One region of the Cognaticolwellia beringensis genome, then DNA from elsewhere that is predicted to be linked to it. Evidence: predicted binding sites of a transcription regulator. Region 1 holds the regulator's gene; the other holds the start of a gene.

Region 1 (4,222 bases):
GCCACTAACTTGGTGACACGCGGCACAGTATGCGGTGTAAGTTGTTTCACCTAGTTGCATTAATTCTTCTAAAGGTACTGAAGCATTCAACGATGCTGCTTCTGCAGCTTTCGCATTAGCCTTCAATGCTTTCTGCTCATCAAGCCAAATGGCATAATCAGCTTCAGACTTCACTTCAACCACTATCGGCATAAAACCGTGATCTTTACCACATAGCTCAGCACATTGGCCACGATAAACGCCGGGGTCATCTACCTTAGTCCAAGCTTCGTTAATAAAACCAGGGTTAGCATCTTGTTTTACCGCAAATGCCGGAACCCACCAAGCGTGGATAACATCATCAGAGGTAATAACAAAACGCACTTTTTTATTGGTTGGAATAACTAAAGGACGATCAACTTCAAGCAGATAGTTTTCACCTTTCTCGGCTGAAGTACCATCTTGGTTTTCGTATTGGTCACGTGGCGTAGAAAGTACCGAATAAAACTCGAGGTCTTGATCAAAATATTTATAATGCCATTTCCACTGAGAGCCCGTTACTTGAATAGTTATATCTGCATCATCGTTATTTTCCATATCAATGAGCGTGGTAGTGGCAGGAACAGCCATAGCGATTAGAATGACGACAGGAATAGCCGTCCAGAGAATTTCTACTTTTGTGCTTTCATGGAAGGTTGCTGGTTTAAAGCCTTTTGATTTACGGTGAAACACCATAGACCAAAACATAGCACCAAATACCACAACACCAATAGCTGTACAGATATAGAGAACCAACATATGTAAATCGTATACGTCTCTACTAACTTCCGTAACACCTTTGGTTAAGTTCAGCGACATATCTGCCCATACCGAACTCGACAACAAGCCCCCTAGCAACAGCAAACCTAGGTTACGTCTTTTCACTCGACATCTCCTTCACCCTTTTTAAGGCCAAACAACACGGTTTAATCACCATTACACAATGAAAACCGGCTATTTCGCGCATACATTTATTATTATTTAAGTGACGTATTATTCGACAACTGTCAATTACGCCCTATTGTTATGTTTGTACGTTTTCTAGACTAGAATTACTTAAAACTTGATCGGGGTCAATTTAAAATTTCAAAAGCATGAAAAATAAAAGCTAATAAATACAATAGAGTAATAACCCTAAACTGGACGACAAGTGCATTTTTAAAAGGATTACTTCAATGTTTATTTTTTGTTCGAGGGGTGTTTTTTGCGCTGAATAATAAATATTCGATCATGAAATTAGCTGTATAAAAAACAGGCTACAAGCGTTATTTATTGGCGATTAATAGAATTGTTCTGACCAAAAATACTTTAGGTGCTAGAAAAGCTGTTAAATGGAAGAAAAGCGCAAATTTAAGCAATAAGTTTAAAAAACATCAATTAAATCTGCGGGTTTAGCGCAGTAAAAATAGTAAAATATTTAAATATGTATGTAATTACATCCAATCTGCCGCGCGAATAACACCGACAGCTAGGCCTTCGATGTTAAATTGTTGGGACGTTAAATCGACTTTAATTGGTGAAAAGTCTTCATTCTCAGCAAGTAAGTGAACCACATTACCTTCACGTTTAAAACGCTTAACCGTAACATCGTCTTCAACACGAGCAACAATGACTTGGCCATTTTGTACGTCTGTGGTTTGATGCACTGCCAGCAAATCGCCATCTAAAATGCCAATGTCTTTCATGCTTTCGCCATTAACGCGCAATAAATAATCGGCCGGTGGATGAAATAAACTTCCATCAATTTTATAGTGCTGCTCAACATGTTCTTGTGCCAAAATTGGCTCACCTGCTGCGACTCGACCAATAAGCGGCAAACCATCTTCTTCAATAAATTCTTCCGCAAGACGAATGCCACGAGAAGTACCAGGTAACATCTCAATATAGCCTTTCTTAGCTAGCGCTTTTAAATGTTCTTCTGCTGCATTGGCCGATTTAAACCCAAAATTAGTCGCAATTTCGGCACGAGTTGGCGGCATACCAGTATCCGAAATTTTTTCTCTGATCAGATCAAATATCTGCTGTTGTCTAGGTGTTAAAGGGCGCATTTTTATTCCTTAAGCGACTGAAGAGTAAGCCTGTATTTTTAAACAGTATTACTGTTATTGTATACAGGCTTTTTGGAAACGCAAGAAATTATTGCTGAGGGATTGAGCAGTTTTGTTAATTATAATGAAAATTTTTCTGTATATTTTTTTAGAATGCTTCGAGGCGTATTAAAAATAAGCACTCTCCCCCCTTGATTAAGTCAAACATTTGCAGTTTCTAAAACGCTAGAATTATGTAATATTAAAAGCTTAACTTAAGCTCTCGGAGCAAAGATGAAGTCAAAAGTAATCAACTTTAAAGATAAATTTAGCCAATTTACTGAGCATTGGTCGCCTCGTGTTATCGCTGAAATGAATGATTATCAATTTAAATTAGTGAAAGTAGCAGGTGAATTTGTCTGGCATGACCACCCAGAAACAGATGAGGTTTTTATTGTCATTGAAGGTGTTCTTAATATCGAATTTCGAGATGGACCTGTCACCTTAGAACCTGGCGAAATGTTTGTGATCCCTAAAGGTGTTGAACATAAACCCGTCGCTAATGCTGAATGTAAAATTATGATTGTGGAGCCAAAAGGAGTAGTGAATACGGGTGATGCGAACAGTGATCTCACCGCTCAAAATGATCTATGGATATAAATTCAACTGGCTTGTAAAACAAATAAAATCATCATAAACACTAAACAAACGTTAAACTCACTACTTCATTAAAAAGTTTTAAAAATCATCTCATGCAATAACCGTCCCGGTACACTTGCTGCAAAAAAAGCAGAAACAATAGTGCCAATGTAAGCACCCACCATACAACGAGCATGTAATCGCTTATTGTGTTTTCGTATTGCCATAATACCAACAGACACACTAACAATAACCACAATAGCGAATAAATGCAGCCAAGTAAGACTGCCTGTCGGCATAATGAAAAATGCGCTAAATGATGCAATCAGCATTAGACAAGCCCATATTTTGCCATTTAATCGATGAAACCGAGTGCCTTTTGCTAGTAATAAATTGAATAAACCAAGAAAAATAGCAGGGATAACGACAAGAAGATGTATTTGAATCGGAATAACTGTATCCATATTCGCCTTATATATTATTCGGGTCTATATCAGGCTAGGTAAAGTTTACCCATATGTCTAGTCAGACAAAGCTAGCAAAAAAACAGACAAGATATTCTTCCCGCAAGTTATAGGTCAAGGCACTGTTTTTTCATAAGTATATTTCTGCTGTGTTGTTACCTCGTTGTATTTAATAGAACACAGTGGCTGAATTTCATCTTTTAAGATAAAATAATTTAACTATTAAATCCCTAACAACCATAGATTTTAACTATGATAAAAATTCGCGATTTAGAATACCTAACGGCCATTGCCCAATATAAACATTTCGGCCATGCTGCTGATGCCTGTTTTGTTAGTCAACCAACCTTGAGCGGGCAAATTCAGAAGTTAGAGCAGCGACTTAAATTAACATTAATTGAGCGACAACCTCGCAATGTGATGTTAACACCAGCAGGTGAAAAGCTAGTTCAACAAGCCCAACAAGTGTTGAACGCAGCCAATAATTTTGAAGAAGCAGCTAAAGCTCTACTTGACCCACTGTCGGGTGATTTACATATCGGCTTAATTCCCACGTTAGCGCCATATATACTGCCGCACATTATGCCAACGCTGAACAGCAATCTAACGAAAATAAACTTTTATTTACATGAAAATAGAACGCAAGATTTACTGCAACAGTTGGAAACAGGCAAACTCGATATTTTAATTCTGCCTTGGCTACCCGAAATGGCACGCTTTGAACGATATGACTTATTCACTGAGCCTTTGGTGATGGCAACGTCGCCATCACACGCACTTGCCAACAGATCGACCGTAACTTTTGATGATCTGCATAATCAAAAAATCCTTACCTTAGAAGACGGGCATTGTTTAAGAGATCAAGCCATGGGTTATTGTTTTAGCGCAGGTGCTGAAGAAGATCATAGCTTTCGAGCCACTAGTCTTGAAACTTTACGCTATATGGTGGCAAGCAATATCGGTATTACACTGATGCCACAATTAGCAACGATTAACTATGCGCCGCAAAAGCATATTCACTATATTCCTTTTGAAAGCCCACAACCAATGCGTGAAATAGCATTACTATGCCGC
Region 2 (4,222 bases), 1.5 Mb from region 1:
CAAATACAATAACTGGTTAACAAAGCAGTGGTTACTAAGCTTTTTTCACGGACACATCGCCACACCAATAATAAGGAAAAAATCACTAAGGGTAATTCGACAGATAGGTATTTCAGCCAAGGCGTAAGTTGCTTAATATGGGTAAACTTGGCGACTAAAAAATCAGCAATATCAAACCAAAAGTAACTAGCAATGCCAACGCACATCATCAATACAAGGCGATAAAAGCCATGAATCGACAGTAACCCTCTATCTTTAATGACACTTAAGACCGACAACATACCTGCACCAGTAAGTACCAACCATTCGCCATGAGTAAACACCCATGATTGCCAAGGTAATGCTTGTGAAAGCGTGGCATAAAATACTAATAAAGTTATTGCGGCTAACGCCAGTCGGCTACGATTGAAGTAGCCAGATAACATGATAGTGATGGCAAATATGCCATAAAGTACTTGCTCTATGAGATTGATTTTAGCAAACCAATAACTTTGAAATTTACTGATTAGTATGAAGGCTACAAAAAAAGCAATCAAACTGATAGCACTACTTTTAAAACCGCTGAAAAACTGAATCAAGCGTAACTCCAAGGCGAAATGTCGGCAAGTGCGACTACGTTTTTAGCTATTAACGTTAGCAGAAAACTTAACATATTTATATTTATGAGCATCTACTTAGTACGGTTAAAACCACTCAGTAATGGTGACTTTTAATCAGCCGAAATAGCGACGCTCTCTTCTTTTTCTTCTGGCTTTAATTCTACCTGCTCTATTTTCTCAAAACGACTACTAATTTTATCTGCTGATGTATGAATTTGTTTTACGTCGCTCGCCGCTTGATCAATATGTTTTGCTAAATTAGCAAAGCGCCCTTTAAAACGTGCGAAATCAGCAGAAAGATGGGTCAAATGTGCTTGAATAACATGTATTTGTTTACGTGTTGCTTCGTCTTTTAATACCGAACGTGCGGTGGTTAAAATTGCCATTAATGTCGTTGGCGAGGCTAACCACACTCGCTTTTTATTGGCATAGTCAACCAAGTCACTGTGATGTGCGTGTATTTCGGCAAATATAGCTTCGGCAGGAATAAACATGACCGCGCCATCAGCGGTTTCTTTTTCAATTAAATACTTGTCACTAATATCGTTAACATGCTTTTTAATATCGAGTTTAAATTGGCGCTCTGCCGCTTTACGTTCAAACTCACCTAAAGTATTATCAGCCATTTTTTTATAGCTTTCTAACGGAAATTTCGAGTCAACGACTACGTTTCCTGTAGGCTCAGGTAGAAATAAAATACAGTCAGCAATTTTACCATTCGACAAGGTATGTTGTAGCGAAAAATGCTGTTCTGGTAAGACATTTCTAATTAAAGCATTAAGCTGAACTTCACCAAATGCACCACGCGAGCGTTTGTCTGACAACACCTCTTGCAAACTCACCACATTACTGGAGAGTTCAGTAATTTTTTTCTGTGCATCATCTATTAAGGCTAATCGTTGCAAAATGTCATTAAACGTTTTGGTGGTTTTTTCAAAGCCATCAGCCAAACGCTTTTCGACCTGACCACTAATGTCTTTCAGGCGATTGTCTGTCGAAACGGTTAGCTCATCAATTCGCTTAGCCATTTGCTCACTAGACAAATGCAGTGATTTAGCCATTTCTTCTCGGCCTAACTTAGATGTAGCGGTAAGTTGAGTGGTTAATTGCTCAGTAGCCGTGCGTTGATTATTGTTAAAGGCCACATGATGTTCATATAAAGTTTTTTTCAGCTGTTCACTATGACTATAAAGTTGCTGCGCTTGTTTTTCGCCTTGCTCGCCATGTTGACGTAAAAGCTTTAACTTAAAATCAGAAATTTGCTGTTCAAAGTAGGTTTTAAGTTCGCTTTGTTTATTCGCTAATTGCTGGTGATTAAAACTTAACTGTTGTTGTAATTGCTGCTGATTGCTAGCGCTAACTTCATAACTCAGGTTTACCTTTTCAGCTAATTGTTGCAATAATTGTTGCTGAGTTAAAAAGGAAGTTCGGCTCGTTTTAATCTGTCGAAGCAAAACAAAAACAATTATAACTAGGCTACACAGTAGCACTAGCGTGATAGTAATTAAGGTCGGAAAATTATCTAAAGCTAACCAAGGGGAGTTGAATATAGAATTCATTGCAATGCCAAACACTGTAAATATTAACAGTTATTAAAGCATACTTTATTGATAAGGTTAATCATTATTTATTTGCTATGACTGCCAAATGCTGTATTTTCTGAAAGCAACGTTGAGATCAAAAAAAACGCCCTTCACGGGCGTTTAATGGCGAGTAGTAAAAAGGTTACTTACCTTTTAATTTACTATCAAGCTCTTCAATTTTTGCTTGCCAAATTGCAGGGCCTGTTACGTGCGCTGATTCACCTAAGCTATCAACAGCAACAGTTACTGGCATATCTTCAACCACAAACTCGTAAATCGCTTCCATGCCCATATCTTCAAAGGCAACAACTTTGGCTTTCTTAATTGCTTTAGAAACTAAATATGCAGCACCACCAACGGCCATTAAATATACTGACTTGTGATTTTTAATACATTCAACTGTTTCAGGACCACGTTCAGCTTTGCCGATTGTGCCTAATAAACCCGTTTGAGACAGCATCATTTCAGTGAACTTATCCATACGTGTTGCCGTTGTAGGGCCTGCTGGACCAACGGCTTCGTCACCAATAGCATCTACAGGGCCAACGTAATAGATAAACTTATCGGTAAAATCAACCGGTAGTTTTTCGCCAGCGGCTAGCATTTCTTGAATACGCTTATGCGCTGCGTCACGGCCAGTTAAAATAGTACCGCTCAATAATACCGTTTCACCGGTTTTCCAAGAGCTAATGTCAGCTTTTGATAATTCATCAACATTGACACGACGAACATTTTCACCCACTTCCCAAGTAATTTCAGGCCAATCTTCAAGTCTTGGTGGTGTTAAGTCAGCAGGACCTGAACCGTCAAGGTGAAAATGCACATGACGAGTTGCGGCACAGTTTGGGATCATCACTACTGGCTTAGACGCAGCATGAGTCGGCACTGACATAATTTTAATATCAACTACCGTCGTTAAACCGCCTAACCCCTGTGCGCCAATACCTAGTTTATTTACTCGGTCATAAATTTCTAAACGTAACTCTTCTTCCGCATTTTCTGGACCACGGTCAATCAAGTCTTGAATGTTAACAGGGTCCATTAAGCTTTCTTTAGCTAATACACCTGCTTTTTCAGCCGTGCCACCAATACCTATACCCAACATACCTGGTGGACACCAACCAGCACCCATAGTAGGTAACGTTTTTACCACCCAGTCAGCAATAGAGTCGCTTGGGTTTAACATCACCATTTTAGATTTATTTTCACTCCCGCCGCCTTTAGCTGCGATCATCACTTCAATGTGATCGCCCGGCACCATATCAATATGCACAACAGAAGGTGTATTATCTTTTGTGTTAATTCGTTTGCCTGCAGGGTCTGCAACAATTGAGGCACGTAATGGGTTATCAGGATTTAAATAAGCACGTCGTGTACCTTCGTCAACCATTTGTTGCACGGTCATATCAGTTTTATCCCACTGTACGGCCATACCAATTTTAACGAAGCAAGTAACAATACCAGTGTCTTGGCAAATAGGTCGTTTACCATGTGCTGACATACGCGAATTAATTAGAATCTGTGCGATTGCATCTTTAGCCGCCTGACTTTCTTCTTTGTGATAAGCCTTTTCAAGTGCTTGAATAAAATCTAACGGATGGTAGAACGATATATATTGCAGAGCATCTGCAACACTGTCGATTAAGTCTTGTTGTTTAATAATAGCCATAACGGTCTCTTTTTTTATCAATTGGGCGAGAGATAAGTTGAAAGTTACAAATTTGCCGATATCATACCTTGCTTGTTAAATCCCTACCAGTATCAAATGGTCTAATATGACCATAAGATAATGTCGATAAATAAAAGAGTGTGAGAAAACTTTGCCAACAAATACAACGATAGCGCTGACAACAGAATTACTAAAACTAGATGCCACATTTGATAGCCAACGCTTTTTCTCGCTAATTGCAGATCAGCCTTGGGCTATGTGGTTAGATTCTTGTGAAAGCGATCATGTTGATAGCCGTTATGACATTATGGTTTGGCAACCTTGCACTACGTTAACTACCGACGGTGAAGTTACAACGGTCATAAATAAGC

The links. Region 1 encodes LexA, which represses DNA repair genes until DNA is damaged. Its sites were predicted from a motif close to TACTGTATNNNNATACAGTA; they were not measured.
Region 2: a site for LexA is predicted at 2,171-2,190, ahead of B5D82_RS13815 (DNA recombination protein RmuC). Genes of this name have one in related genera too.

What each region holds. Positions count from the first base shown of each region.
Region 1 covers NZ_CP020465.1:1,790,407-1,794,628, forward strand. The annotation lists gene coxB (cytochrome c oxidase subunit II) at 1-903, opposite strand, end outside; gene lexA (transcriptional repressor LexA) at 1,452-2,066, opposite strand; gene B5D82_RS07615 (cupin domain-containing protein) at 2,340-2,705, shown strand; gene B5D82_RS07620 (DUF2306 domain-containing protein) at 2,774-3,148, opposite strand; gene oxyR (DNA-binding transcriptional regulator OxyR) at 3,401-4,222, shown strand, end outside.
Region 2 covers NZ_CP020465.1:3,269,049-3,273,270, reverse strand. The annotation lists gene B5D82_RS13820 (GGDEF domain-containing protein) at 1-578, opposite strand, end outside; gene B5D82_RS13815 (DNA recombination protein RmuC) at 710-2,158, opposite strand; gene B5D82_RS13810 (fumarate hydratase) at 2,325-3,851, opposite strand; gene pabB (aminodeoxychorismate synthase component I) at 4,003-4,222, shown strand, end outside.